DNA from 3 places in the Streptomyces sp. HNM0645 genome. Region 3 is predicted to be linked to each of the others. Evidence: predicted binding sites of a transcription regulator. Region 3 holds the regulator's gene; each other region holds the start of a gene.

Evidence for each region. The regulator HrcA, encoded in region 3, represses chaperone genes, less so after heat shock. The targets are predictions, from matches to a motif close to TTNGCACTCNGNNNNNCNGAGTGCNAA.
Region 1: groL (chaperonin GroEL) is a predicted target of HrcA. The motif match lies at 1,567-1,593, and genes of this name have one in related genera.
Region 2: groES (co-chaperone GroES) is a predicted target of HrcA. The motif match lies at 2,516-2,542, and genes of this name have one in related genera.

What each region holds. Positions count from the first base shown of each region.
Region 1 covers NZ_JASHLT010000038.1:61,567-66,353, reverse strand. The annotation lists gene groL (chaperonin GroEL) at 1-1,440, opposite strand, end outside; gene QMZ92_RS24590 (cold-shock protein) at 1,908-2,111, opposite strand; gene QMZ92_RS24585 (MoaD/ThiS family protein) at 2,554-2,829, opposite strand; gene thrC (threonine synthase) at 2,826-4,115, opposite strand; SAM riboswitch class I at 4,133-4,279, opposite strand; gene QMZ92_RS24575 (glucosyl-3-phosphoglycerate synthase) at 4,412-4,787, shown strand, end outside.
Region 2 covers NZ_JASHLT010000007.1:82,436-87,222, forward strand. The annotation lists gene QMZ92_RS06365 (THUMP-like domain-containing protein) at 1-1,216, opposite strand, end outside; gene QMZ92_RS06370 (polysaccharide deacetylase family protein) at 1,365-2,426, shown strand; gene groES (co-chaperone GroES) at 2,690-2,998, shown strand; gene groL (chaperonin GroEL) at 3,099-4,721, shown strand.
Region 3 covers NZ_JASHLT010000008.1:32,450-37,236, forward strand. The annotation lists gene dnaJ (molecular chaperone DnaJ) at 1-1,108, opposite strand, end outside; gene hrcA (heat-inducible transcriptional repressor HrcA) at 1,109-2,125, opposite strand; gene QMZ92_RS07060 (MBL fold metallo-hydrolase) at 2,315-3,037, shown strand; gene QMZ92_RS07065 (DUF3097 domain-containing protein) at 3,066-3,866, shown strand; gene hemW (radical SAM family heme chaperone HemW) at 3,912-4,787, opposite strand, start outside.

The DNA.
Region 1 (4,787 bases), on a different contig from region 3:
GCCGGTCGCGGCGTTCAGGCCGTGGCCCGGGGTCAGGTTGCGCACCTTCTCCACCACGACGCCGCCCTCGAGGCCGGCGTTGACGGCGATCTGCTTCAGCGGGGCCTCCAGGGCCAGCTTCACAGCGGCGGCACCGGTGGCCTCGTCACCGTCGAGCTCGAGCTTCTCGAAGACCTGGGAGGCCTGGAGCAGGGCCACGCCACCACCGGCGACGATACCCTCCTCGACGGCCGCCTTCGCGTTGCGGACGGCGTCCTCGATGCGGTGCTTGCGCTCCTTGAGCTCGACCTCGGTCGCGGCGCCGGCCTTGATGACGGCCACGCCGCCGGCCAGCTTCGCGAGGCGCTCCTGCAGCTTCTCGCGGTCGTAGTCCGAGTCGGAGTTCTCGATCTCGGCACGGATCTGGTTGACCCGGCCCTGGACCTGGTCGCTCTCGCCGGCACCGTCGACGATCGTGGTCTCGTCCTTGGTGATGACGACCTTGCGGGCGCGGCCCAGCAGGTCCAGGCCCGCGTTCTCGAGCTTGAGGCCGACCTCCTCGGAGATGACCGTGCCACCGGTGAGGATGGCGATGTCGCCGAGCATGGCCTTGCGGCGGTCGCCGAAGCCCGGAGCCTTGACAGCGACGGACTTGAAGGTGCCGCGGATCTTGTTGACGACCAGGGTCGACAGGGCCTCGCCCTCGACGTCCTCGGCGATGATCAGCAGCGGCTTGCCCGACTGCATGACCTTCTCCAGCAGCGGGAGGAGGTCCTTCACCGAGGAGACCTTGCCGTTGTAGATGAGGATGTACGGGTCCTCGAGGCCGGCCTCCATGCGCTCCATGTCGGTCGCGAAGTAGGCCGAGATGTAGCCCTTGTCGAAGCGCATGCCCTCGGTGAGCTCCAGCTCCAGACCGAAGGTCTGGGACTCCTCGACGGTGATGACGCCTTCCTTGCCGACCTTGTCCATCGCCTCGGCGATGAGCTCGCCGATCTGGGTGTCGGCGGCGGAGATGGAGGCGGTGGAGGCGATCTGCTCCTTGGTCTCGACCTCCTTGGCCTGGTCGAGCAGGGCACCGGAGACGGCCTCGACGGCCTTCTCGATACCGCGCTTCAGGGCCATCGGGTTGGCGCCGGCGGCCACGTTGCGCAGGCCCTCGCGGACCAGCGCCTGAGCGAGGACGGTCGCGGTGGTCGTACCGTCACCGGCGACGTCGTCCGTCTTCTTGGCGACTTCCTTGACCAGCTCGGCGCCGATCTTCTCGTACGGGTCCTCGAGCTCGATCTCCTTGGCGATGGAGACACCGTCGTTGGTGATCGTGGGGGCGCCCCACTTCTTCTCGAGGACGACGTTCCGGCCCTTGGGGCCAAGGGTGACCTTGACGGCGTCGGCGAGCTGGTTCATCCCGCGCTCGAGACCGCGCCGTGCCTCCTCGTCGAACGCGATGATCTTGGCCATGTGAAGTGGTCCTCCCGGACTGGGGTGGATTGCTCCGGACCGCGCTGGTGCCCGCGACGGACGGCCTGCACGCCTTGTGGTTCCTTGCCCCACCCGGCCTGCGGGCCTCACCGACCCGGTCCTTCGTTGTCACTCTCACTCGTAGAGTGCTAACGCCAATGATTAGCACTCGGACCCGGCGAGTGCAAGGCGCGACCGCGACTCGGGCGTCCATCAGGACACGGCGGATGGGTCCGGACCCGGACCCGGCGCAGCCTCGGCCCGCACACGTCGCAGGTCGCGACCCCGCGCACGGCGGCGAGCGGTCCGGCCCGACCCGGAACCATGACCCGCGCACGGCGGCGAGCGGTGCGGCCGCGGCGGAAGGCGGCCCCGGACACGGCCGCGGCGGAAGCGGCCCCGGACACGACGGAGGGTCCGCGCCCCTGGCACGGACCCTCCGTCACGTTGCTGCAGTCAGTCGGCGCTCAGCCGGCTACGCGGACCATGTCCGCCTGCGGCCCCTTCTGGCCCTGCGAGATCTCGAACTCGACTCGCTGACCCTCCTCCAGGGTGCGGTATCCGTCCATCTGGATCGCGCTGTAGTGGACGAAAACATCCGCACCACCGTCGACCGCGATGAAGCCATACCCCTTCTCCGCGTTGAACCACTTGACGGTGCCCTGAGCCATGCCTAACTCCCCTATTACTGGCCCTTGCACAGGACCGCACTTCGCGGACCCGGGTCAGACCTCACCCAGCGGAGTCCCCCGGTGCCCGGAGGGGCATACGGATGACCCATGGATGTGCGCCGGAACGCGTCGACCGCGGCTGAATGTATCTGTCCAACTGCCGTCTGCAACAGGTCAATCGGACGAGAATTCCGGGCAGGACCGAAAGGATGAATTAGCAGAAATGTGAGCGTTCCCGGGCAAGTCGGGCCGGGCAAAGCGCACTTATTGCGCATCACGCTCGAACACTTTGGCTGTTTCTTGTCGTGCGCGACCGCATTCTCATATGCGCCTGGCACACGCAGCGGAGGGGGCTTCCCCAACTCTATCGCGCTCAACCATGCAGAAACGCCCCCTCCGCCGAGCTTGCGGAGGGGGCGCTTCTGCTGACTCTGCGTGGCGATCAGCCGCCTGCCACCGCGGGGATGATCGACACCCCGGCACCGTCCGGCGTCGCCGTCTCCAGGCCCTGCTCGAAACGCACGTCGTCGTCGTTGACGTACACGTTCACGAAACGGCGCAGCTTGCCCTGGTCGTCCAGGACCCGGGCCGCGATGCCCGTGTGGTTCTTCTCCAGGTCGGCGATGACCTCGGCGAGGGTGGCGCCCTCGGCCGGGACCTCGGCCCGGCCGCCCGTGTAGGTGCGGAGGATGGTGGGGATGCGGACGTTGACGCTCATGCGAGGCCAGCCTCTCGGAAGGAGTCCAGGTTCGGGCGGATGACTGCGGACATACCCGTGGTCGGGGCCACCGCGTCGAGGGTCTTGAGGCCGTCACCCGTGTTGACGACCACCGTCGTGAGGGCCGGGTCGATCACTCCGGCCTCGATCAGCTTCTTCGCCACACCGAGGGTCGTACCGCCCGCGGTCTCGGTGAAGATGCCCTCGGTGCGGGCCAGCAGCTTGATCGCGTCCACGATCTCCTCGTCGGTGACGTCCTCGACGGCACCGCCGGTGCGCCGGCAGATGTCGAGCACGTACGGACCGTCCGCCGGGTTGCCGATCGCCAGGGACTTGGCGATGGTGTCCGGCTTCTGCGGCCTGACCACCTCGTGGCCGGCCTTGAACGCCACGGACACCGGGGAGCAGCCCTCGGCCTGGGCGCCGAAGATCTTGTAGGGCCGGTCCTCGACCAGACCCAGCCTGATCAGCTCCTGGAGCCCCTTGTCGATCTTGGTGAGCTGGGAGCCGGAGGCGATCGGGATGACGATCTGGTCCGGCAGCCGCCAGCCGAGCTGCTCGCAGATCTCGTACGCCAGCGTCTTGGAGCCCTCGGCGTAGTACGGGCGGAGGTTGACGTTGACGAAGCCCCAGCCCTCGCCCGCCGGGTCGCCGATGAGCTCGGAGCAGAAGCGGTTGACGTCGTCGTAGTTGCCCTCGATGCCGACCAGCTCTCCGCCGTAGACGGCGGCCATGACGACCTTGCCCTGCTCCAGGTCGTGCGGGATGAACACGCACGAGCGGAAGCCGGCGCGCGCGGCCGCGGCGCCGACGGCACCGGCCAGGTTGCCGGTGGAGGAGCAGGAGAGGGTCGTGAAGCCGAAGGCCCGGGCGGCCTCGATCGCCTGGGCGACGACCCGGTCCTTGAAGGAGTGGGTCGGGTTGCCGGAGTCGTCCTTGACCCAGAGTCCGCCGGTGACGCCGAGCTCGCGGGCGAGGTTGTCGGCCTGGACGAGCTTGGTGAAGCCAGGGTTCAGGTTCGGCTTGCTCGCCACGTCGGCGGGCACGGGCAGCAGCGGCGCGTAGCGCCAGATGTTCTCCGGACCGCTCTCGATCCGCTTGCGCAGTTCCTCGGCGTCGCCGCTCGGCAGGTCGTACGCGACTTCGAGCGGCCCGAAACAGGCTTCGCAGGCGAAGATCGGACCGAGGGCGAAGCGCTCGCCGCACTCGCGGCAGGAGAGCCCGGAGGCGGGGCCCAGATCGACGGTGTCGGCAGAATCGGTGGTGGCAACAGTCTGCACAGCCATGGAGGCGAGGCCCTTTCTCCTCATCTTCCCCGCGGTGCGTTTCACCGCGAGACGGAATTGGCACCTTCCCTAGCCGTGAGCCTCGGCCGCGATGGGCGGCGAGATCGGCTGGAGGGTTGCCGGGGCTTCAACGGGCCGTGTCCCTCTGCCCCTCTGGATGAGCGGTATTCGATTGTCTCGATTCGATTGTCTCGGCGCGGCGACCCCGACATGCATCGGCGGTCCGCGTTGTTCAAGACTGTAACCGAACCCCCGGACGCTTGAGATGGTCGTCCGATCCGCGAGATGGAGATCACGTGCTGGAAGAGGTGGAGCGCTGGCTGGCCCGGCGGTCCTGGTCGATGGCGGACCGCCCACTGGACCGGCTGCTGTCCGCCAAGCAGGACACCACGGTCAGCGTGGTGCTCCCCGCACTGAACGAGGAGGCGACGGTCGGGGAGATCGTCGCCGTGATCCGGCGCGACCTGATGACCGACGCGGTGCCGCTCGTGGACGAGCTGGTCGTCGTCGACTCGGGGTCGACGGACCGCACCGCCGAGGTCGCCGCACGCGCAGGCGCCCGGGTGGTGCACCGGGACGCGATACTCCCGCGCGTCCCGGCCGTGCCCGGCAAGGGCGAGGTGCTGTGGCGCTCCCTCCTGGCGACCGTCGGCGACGTCGTCTGCTTCGTGG
Region 2 (4,787 bases), on a different contig from region 3:
AGGCATCCGCGGGAGCCCCGATCAGCACCGTGGGCGCACCGGCCACGCGGGTCAGGAAGACCGTGGCCGCGTTCGGCCCGCTCGGCTTCACCTTGCGGCGCAGCTCCTCGGGTTCGACCGCCGATCCGCGCTTCTTGACGGTGAGCGTGCCGACTTCCCGTTCGCGCAGCAGGGCCTTGAGCTTCTTCAGGTTGAACGGGAGTTCGTCGGTGATCTCGTACGCGGTCGCGTACGGCGTCGGGCGCAGCTCGTCGGCCGTGATGTACGCGATCGTCCCGTCGAGCAGGCCGCCGTCGAGTTCCTCGGCGACCTCCGCGACCAGATGGGCGCGGATGACGGCGCCGTCGGGCTCGTAGAGGTAGCGGCCGGTCCTCCGTACGCGGGGGTCGGGCAGCCCGCGTCCGACGAGCGGGGCACCCGACGGCAGCAGCGTGGCGCGCCGGGCGCCCGGCGCGGTGCCGAACCAGAGCACGGCCTCCTTCACGTCCCCGTGGTCGGAGATCCACTCGGCCTCGGCTTCCTCGGGGATCGCCTCGTGCGGGATGCCCGGAGCGATCTTGAGGGCCGCGAACCGGGCCGTGCGGGCCGCTCCGACGGCCCAGGACAGCGGTGGCGAGTACGCCTCCGGGTCGAAGATCCGGCCGCTGCCGCCCTTCGGCCCGCGTCCTCCTCCCGGCCGCCCGGCGCGGCGGGCGGGGTCGACGAAGACGGCGTCGTGGGCGGAGGTGTCGACCTCGGTGACATCGGCCCGGCGGACCTCGATGAGCGGGGCCAGGCCCAGCGCCTCGGCGTTGGCCCGGGCGACGTCGGCGGTGAACGGATCGCGGTCCACGGCGAGTACGGGGATCCCGGCGCGGGCGAGCGCGATCGCGTCGCCGCCGATCCCGCAGCACAGATCCGCGACGCTCCGTACCCCGAGTTCCGCGAACCGGGCGGCTCGGTGGGCGGCGACGGACGCCCGCGTCGACTGCTCCACGCCGTTGGGTGTGAAGTACATCCGGTAGGCGTCCTCCGCGCCGAACTTGGCCACCGCGCGCTGCCTCAGCCGTGCCTGCGTCAGCGCGGCCGAGACCAGCTCGGCCGGGTGGTCGCGGCGCAACCGGGTGGCGATAGCGAGCTCCTGTCCCGGGTCGTAGTCGCGCAGGGCGGCGAGCAGGGCCTGCCCTTCGTGGGTGAGCAGGGGGGCGAGCGGGGAGGGCGAGCCGGCGTCGTTCACCCGGCCATTGTCGGCCAGCCGGGGGACGGTCCGCGGCCGGGCGGCGCTGTCGGGCCTTCGCGGGCGCGCGGCGCTGACAAGATGCGACGCCATGCAGCAAGTACGACAAAACGAAAAGAAGCCAGCAATTCGGCGCAGACGTATGTGGATGTGCGTGCTGCTCGTCATGGCCGTCGGCTCGGGCTGTGCCGCCGAGCCCGGGCGGGGCGGCGGCGGGGCCGGGGCCACCGGGCAGGCGGGCGCCACCGCTTCGGCCGCCGCTCCCGCGCACGGTCAGGAGCCGGGGGACCGGAAGGGCGCCGGATCCCGGAAGGCGGAGGACCGGGAGGAGGGCCGCGGGGAGGGCGGGAAGGAGGGCCGGCAAGGCGCCCGGAAGGATTCCGGCGAGGAGGGCGGGGAGCGGGGGAAGGGCGAGGGCCGGGAGCGGGCGGGGGAGAAGGCACCCGTCGGACCGGCCGAGGCGCTCGCGTACGTCAAGCGCACGAAGAAGATCCAGGCCGCCCGGGCTGCCGCCGCCCGGCGCTGGGGCCTCCGGCAGGCCCCGCTGCCCGCGCCCCCGCCGCCCGACGAGAAGCCGAGGATCACCACGCGCAAGGGCTTCGAGGTCGATCGCCACAAGGGCCTGCCGCCGGTCTTCACCACCGTGCCCACCAAGCAGAAAATCGTCTTCCTGACGATCGACGACGGCGCGGAGAAGGACCCGGAGCTGCTGCGGATGATGAGCGAGCTGCAGATCCCCTACAGCGCCTTCCTCAGCGACTACGTCGTCCGGGACGACTACGGCTACTTCGAGAAGATGCAGGACCGCGGCGTCTCCCTGCACAACCACACGCTCACGCACCCCTACCTGCCGGCGATGCCGTACGCGAAGCAGAGGGCGGAGATCTGCGGGCAGCAGGCCAGGATCGAGAAGCGGTTCGGCAAGCGGCCGCGCCTCTTCCGTCCGCCGTACGGCAGCTACGACCGGGACACGCTGCGCGCCGCCAAGTCCTGCGGTGTGAAGGCCGTGCCGCTGTGGGCGGCGGAGGCGTTCCCCGACCACATGGAGTGGCGCGAGTTCGACCGGGACCTGCACCCCGGCGACATCATCCTCACGCACTTCCGCGGCAAGGTGGAGTGGAAGGGTGGCATGCCGGACATGATCCGCCACGTGATGAAGGTCGTCACCGCGAAGGGCTACGCCGTGGCGAGGCTGGAGGACTACGTCTGAGGGGCTGAGGACGCGTCGGGAAGCCGGACGGCCCGCGCGAGGGGATGCACGCCGGACGGTCGTCGGGAACCAGCCGAACACGCAGTGGATTGGCACTCCGCTTGACCGAGTGCTAATCCCGGTCATAGTCTCGGCTCTGGCACTCCCCACCGGAGAGTGCCAACACAGCGACGGGCAGGTCCGGCACCCGCGACGACGGATCCACCTGGTCGCCACCTCAGACAGTTGAACCCCGTGAGATCTCCGAAGGGGGAGGTCGGATCGTGACGACCACCAGCTCCAAGGTTGCCATCAAGCCGCTCGAGGACCGCATCGTGGTCCAGCCGCTCGACGCCGAGCAGACCACCGCCTCTGGCCTGGTCATTCCGGACACCGCCAAGGAGAAGCCCCAGGAGGGCGTCGTCCTGGCCGTCGGCCCGGGCCGCTTCGAGAACGGCGAGCGTCTTCCGCTCGACGTCAAGACCGGCGATGTCGTGCTCTACAGCAAGTACGGCGGCACCGAGGTGAAGTACAGCGGCGAGGAGTACCTCGTCCTCTCGGCCCGCGACGTGCTCGCGATCGTCGAGAAGTAGTTCACCGCAGATTTGCTCAGAGCCGCGCCCCTGGCCCCCGCTGATGATGAAGCCGGGCGGCGGGGGGCGCGGTTCGCTTTGAGAGGACTTGAGAAGCTCCATGGCGAAGATCCTGAAGTTCGACGAGGACGCCCGTCGCGCCCTTGAGCGCGGCGTCAACAAGCTCGCCGACACGGTCAAGGTGACGATCGGCCCCAAGGGCCGCAACGTCGTGATCGACAAGAAGTTCGGTGCCCCCACCATCACCAACGACGGTGTCACGATCGCCCGTGAGGTCGAGATCGAGGACCCGTACGAGAACCTCGGCGCCCAGCTGGTGAAGGAGGTGGCGACCAAGACCAACGACATCGCGGGTGACGGCACCACCACCGCCACCGTGCTCGCCCAGGCCCTGGTTCGCGAGGGTCTGCGCAACGTCGCCGCCGGTGCCTCCCCGGCCGCCCTGAAGAAGGGCATCGACGCCGCGGTCAAGGCCGTCTCCGACGAGCTGATCGCCACCGCGCGCCCGATCGAGGAGAAGTCCGACATCGCCGCCGTCGCCGCGCTGTCCGCCCAGGACCAGCAGGTCGGTGAGCTGATCGCCGAGGCGATGGACAAGGTCGGCAAGGACGGCGTCATCACCGTCGAGGAGTCCAACACCTTCGGTCTGGAGCTGGACTTCACCGAGGGCATGGCCTTCGACAAGGGCTACCTGTCGCCGTACATGGTGACCGACCAGGAGCGCATGGAGGCCGTCCTCGACGACCCGCACATCCTGATCAACCAGGGCAAGATCTCCTCCATCCAGGACCTGCTCCCGCTGCTGGAGAAGGTCATCCAGGCCGGCGCCTCCAAGCCGCTGCTGATCATCGCCGAGGACGTCGAGGGCGAGGCCCTGTCCACCCTCGTCGTCAACAAGATCCGCGGCACCTTCAACGCGGTCGCGGTCAAGGCCCCCGGCTTCGGCGACCGCCGCAAGGCGATGCTGCAGGACATGGCCACCCTCACCGGTGCCACCGTCATCTCCGAGGAGGTCGGCCTCAAGCTCGACCAGGCCGGTCTGGACGTGCTGGGCACCGCCCGTCGCGTCACCGTCACCAAGGACGACACCACCATCGTCGACGGCGGCGGCAAGAGCGAGGACGTGGTCGGCCGCGTCGCGCAGATCAAGGCCGAGATCGAGGCCACGGACTCCGACTGGGACCGCGAGAAGCTCCAGGAGCGCCTCGCGAAGCTGGCCGGCGGCGTGTGCGTGATCAAGGTCGGCGCCGCCACCGAGGTGGAGCTGAAGGAGAAGAAGCACCGTCTGGAGGACGCCATCTCCGCGACCCGCGCCGCGGTCGAGGAGGGCATCGTCTCCGGTGGCGGCTCCGCTCTGGTCCACGCCGTCAAGGTGCTGGACGGCAACCTCGGCAAGAACGGCGACGAGGCCACCGGTGTCGCCGTCGTGCGCCGTGCCGCCGTCGAGCCGCTGCGCTGGATCGCCGAGAACGCCGGCCTCGAGGGCTACGTCATCACCGCGAAGGTGGCGGAGCTGGAGAAGGGCAACGGCTTCAACGCCGCCACCGGCGAGTACGGCGACCTCGTGAAGGCCGGCGTCATCGACCCGGTCAAGGTCACCCGCTCGGCCCTCGAGAACGCCGCCTCGATCGCCTCCCTGCTTCTCACCACCGAGACCCTCGTGGTGGAGAAGAAGGAGGAGGAGCCGGCGGACGCGGGCCACGGCCACGGCCACGCCCACTGACCCGCAGCGGTCTCCCGTCCGTCCAGGACGTACGAAGGTCCCCGCTCCCTCCCGGGAGCGGGGACC
Region 3 (4,787 bases):
GGGAGAACAGCCCCTGCTGCCCCGGCTGGAACTGGCCCGTCGGCCGCTCCTCGCCGCGCAGCTTCGCCAGCTCCCGCAGCAGGTGCTCCTGCTCCGGGTCGAGCTTCGAGGGAGTCTGCACCTCGACGTGGACGATCAGGTCGCCGCGTCCGCCGCCGCGCAGATGGGTGACACCGCGGCCGTGCAGCGGGATCGACTGGCCGGACTGGGTGCCCGGGCGGATGTCGACCTCCTCCATGCCGTCGAGCGTCTCCAGCGGCACCTTCGTGCCGAGCGCGCCCGCGGTCATGGGAATGGTCACCGTGCAGTGCAGATCGTCGCCGCGGCGCTGGAAGACCGGGTGCGGCAGTTCGTGGATCTCGACGTACAGATCGCCGGCGGGGCCGCCGCCGGGGCCGACCTCGCCCTCCCCGGCGAGCTGGATGCGGGTGCCGTTGTCGACTCCGGCCGGGATCTTCACCGTCAGGGTGCGGCGCGACCGGACCCTGCCGTCGCCGGCGCACTCCGGGCACGGGGTCGGCACGACGGTCCCGAAGCCCTGGCACTGGGGGCACGGCCGCGAGGTCATGACCTGGCCCAGGAAGGACCGGGTGACCTGCGACACCTCGCCACGGCCGCGGCACATGTCGCACGTCTGCGCCGACGTACCGGGTGCGGCGCCCTCGCCCGAGCAGGTCGTGCAGACGACGGCGGTGTCGACCTGGATGTCCTTCGTGGTGCCGAACGCCGCCTCGTTGAGTTCGACCTCCAGCCGGATCATGGCGTCCTGGCCGCGCCGCGTCCGCGACCGCGGCCCGCGCTGGGAGGCGGTCCCGAAGAACGCGTCCATGATGTCGGAGAAGTTGCCGAAGCCACCGGCACCGAAGCCGCCCGCGCCGCCGCCGCCGGCGCCGGACAGCGGGTCGCCGCCGAGGTCGTAGACCTGCTTCTTCTGCGGGTCCGACAGCACCTCGTAGGCGGCGTTGATCTCCTTGAAGCGCTCCTGCGTCTTCGGGTCCGGGTTCACGTCCGGGTGGAGTTCCCGCGCGAGCCGCCGGAAGGCCTTCTTGATCTCGTCCTGCGATGCGTCGCGGCGTACGCCCAGTACGGCGTAGTAGTCCGTGGCCACTTACGACTCCGCCAGGATCTGTCCGACGTAACGTGCCACTGCGCGTACCGCTCCCATCGTTCCGGGGTAGTCCATGCGGGTCGGTCCGACCACGCCGAGTTTGGCGACTGCCTCGTCGCCCGAACCGTAGCCGACCGCGACGACGGATGTGGAAGTGAGTCCCTCATGGAGGTTCTCGTGCCCGATCCGTACGGTCATGCCCGAGTCCTTGGCCTCACCGAGCAGCTTCAGCAACACGACCTGCTCCTCCAGCGCCTCCAGCACGGGCCGGATGGTGAGGGGGAAGTCGTGCGCGAAGCGCGTCAGATTGGCGGTGCCGCCGATCATCAGCCGTTCCTCGGTGTCCTCGACCAGTGTCTCGAGGAGGGTCGAGAGCACGGTGGAGACCGTGGCGCGGTCCTCCAGGTCGAAGGACTCCGGAAGGTCCTGCACCAGTTGCGGCACATCGGTGAACCGCCGTCCGACGACGCGGCTGTTGAGCCGGGCCCGCAGGTCGGCGAGCGACGTGTCGGAGAACGGCGCGGGGCAGTCGACGTGCCGCTGCTCGACCCGTCCCGTGTCCGTGATCAGCACCAGCATCAGCCGGGCCGGGGCGAGCGCCAGCAGCTCCACGTGTCGCACCGTGGAGCGGGTGAGCGACGGGTACTGGACGACGGCGACCTGCCGGGTCAGCTGCGCCAGCAGCCGCACCGTGCGGGCGACGACGTCGTCGAGGTCGACCGCGCCCTCGAGGAAGTTCTGGATCGCCCGGCGCTCCGGGGACGACAGCGGCTTGACGCCCGCGAGCTTGTCCACGAACAGGCGGTAGCCCTTGTCCGTGGGAATGCGGCCGGCGCTGGTGTGGGGCTGGGCGATGAAACCCTCCTCCTCCAGCACCGCCATGTCGTTGCGCACGGTAGCCGGCGAGACCCCGAGCCTGTGCCGCTCGGTGAGGGCCTTGGAGCCCACGGGCTCCTCGGTGCCCACGTAGTCCTGGACGATGGCGCGCAGCACCTCGAGTCTGCGTTCGCTGAGCATGGCGCACACCTCCAGCTGTGGTTCTTCGGCGGTCCTTCGGTCCTGGTCTGGCACTCGGCGTCGCTGAGTGCCAGTTTTCCCGGGCCCAGTGTACGGCCGGGAGGTACGTCCCTAGCAAGGGCGGCCGGACACCCTACCCCGTCGCGACGAGCCATGACGCCGCTGGTCGCTCCGGGATAGCGTCGCCGTATGGACGTCCGTTGGGAAGACTTCGGCTGGGAACGGCTCGCCGGCGGCGTCGGGCGGCGGCGCCTGCCCGGCTGGGACGCGACGGTGGGTCTGGTGGCCGGCGAGAGTGCGGTGCTCCTGTTCGACACGGGCTCGACGCTCCGCGAGGGGGCGGAGATCCGGACCCAGGCCGAGTCCCTCCTCGGCGGCCGGCGTGTGACGCATATCGCGCTCAGCCACCCTCATTTCGACCACGTGCTCGGCACGGCCGCGTTCCCCGGGGCCGAGGTGTACGGCGCGGTCGGCGTCGACAGCCTCCTGGTCCGGGACCGGGCCGTGCTGCGCGACGACGCGATCCGCCACGGGATGCCGCCGGACGACGCGGCACGGGCCACCGACGCCCTGGTCGTCCCTCGGCACGTCGTCTCCGGCGAGTGGACGCTCGACCTCGGCGGCCGCCAGGTGATGCTGGCGAACGTCGGACCGGGCCACAGCCGTCACGACCTGGTGCTGCTGGTGCCCGGCGACCGCGAGGTCGTCTTCTGCGGCGACCTGGTGGAGGAGTCGGGCGACCCGCAGGCCGGACCGGACGCCATCCCGTCCCGCTGGCCGGCGGCGCTGGACCGGCTGCTCGCGCTGGGCGGGGAGGACGCGGTGTACGTCCCGGGGCACGGGGCGGCGGTGGACGCCGCGTTCGTGCGCGCCCAACGCGATGAGCTGGCCCGGCGGTTCGGGGTGTCGTAGCGGTTCGGGGTGTCGTAGCGTCTGGCGGATGCGCAGCTACAGTCCCGATCTGACGCCCCCGTGGAAGCGGTCCGCTCCCGTGCCGGAGGTCCCCGCCGATCCCGACCTGGTGGTCGAGGAGGTCTCCACGGGCTTCTGCGGTGCGGTGATCCGGTGTGAGGCGGGGACGGTGACGCTGGAGGACCGCTTCGGCAAGCACCGGGTGTTCCCGATGGAGCCGCGGGGCTTCCTGCTGGAGGGCAGGGTGGTCACCCTCGTGCGGCCCTCGCCCGGCGCGCCCGCGCGGCCCACCCGCACGGCCTCCGGTTCGGTCGCGGTGCCCGGCGCCCGCGCCCGGGTCGCCCGTGCCGGCCGCATCTATGTGGAGGGCCGCCACGACGCGGAGCTGGTGGAGAAGGTCTGGGGCGACGACCTGCGCATCGAGGGGGTGGTCGTCGAGTACCTGGAGGGCGTCGACGACCTGCCCGCCGTCGTCGCCGAGTTCGCCCCGGCCGCCGACGCCAGGCTGGGCGTGCTCGTGGACCATCTGGTGCCGGGTTCCAAGGAGTCCCGCATCGCGGAGTCCGTGACGGACCCGCACGTCCTGGTGGTCGGCCACCCGTACATCGACGTGTGGGAGGCCGTGAAACCGTCGTCGCTGGGCATCCCCGCCTGGCCGTCGGTGCCGCGGGGGCAGGACTGGAAGACGGGTGTCTGCCGGGCGCTCGGCTGGCCGCCGAACACGGGAGCGGCCTGGCAGCACGTCCTGTCCCGGGTGAACAGCTACAAGGACCTGGAACCGGAGCTGCTGGGGCGGGTCGAGGAACTGATCGACTTCGTCACCGCCTGAGACCCGGCACGGGGCCGGGCCGGGACGTACGCCGGCCGGGGCCCGTCAGTCCACCAGGTCCCGGACCACCGCGTCCGCCAGCAGCCGGCCACGCAGCGTGAGCACCGCCCGGCCCGCCTCGTACGGCCCGGGCTCCAGCAGCCCGTCCTCCAGGGCCCGGCGGGAGGCCGCGAGGCCCGGCGGCCGGAGCAGGTCCAGCGGGCAGCCCTCGCGCAGCCGCAGTTCGAGGAGCACCCGCTCCACCCGCCGGTCCTCGTCCGGCAGGACCTCGCGCGCGGCGCCGGGCGAACGGCCCTCCGCCAGCGCCGCCGCGTAAGCGCCGGGGTGCTTGACGTTCCACCACCGCACCCCGCCGACGTGGCTGTGGGCGCCCGGGCCGGCGCCCCACCAGTCGGCACCGCGCCAGTACAACTCGTTGTGCAGACAGCGGCCGGCCTCCGAGCGGGCCCAGTTGGAGACCTCGTACCACCCGTATCCGGCGCCGGCCAGGACCTCGTCGGCGATCAGATAGCGGTCGGCGTGGACGTCGTCGTCCGTCATCGGCACCTCGCCCCGCCGGATCCGGCGGGCCAGCTGGGTGCCTTCCTCCACGATCAGGGCGTACGCGCTCACATGGTCGGGGCCTGCGCCGATGGCAGCGTCGAGCGAGGCGCGCCAGTCGTCGTCGCTCTCGCCGGGCGTGCCGTAGATGAGGTCGAGGTTCACGTGCTCGAAGCCCGCCTCCCGGGCCTCCGCGACGCAGGCCTCGGGACGGCCGGGAGTGTGGGTGCGGTCGAGCACCTTCAGCACGTGCCGCCGGGCGCTCTGCATGCCGAAGGACACCCGGTTGAAGCCCCCGGCCCGCAGCTCCGCGAGGTAGGCCGGATCGACGGACTCCGGGTTGGCCTCCGTGGTGATCTCCGCGTCGTCGGCGAGGCCGAA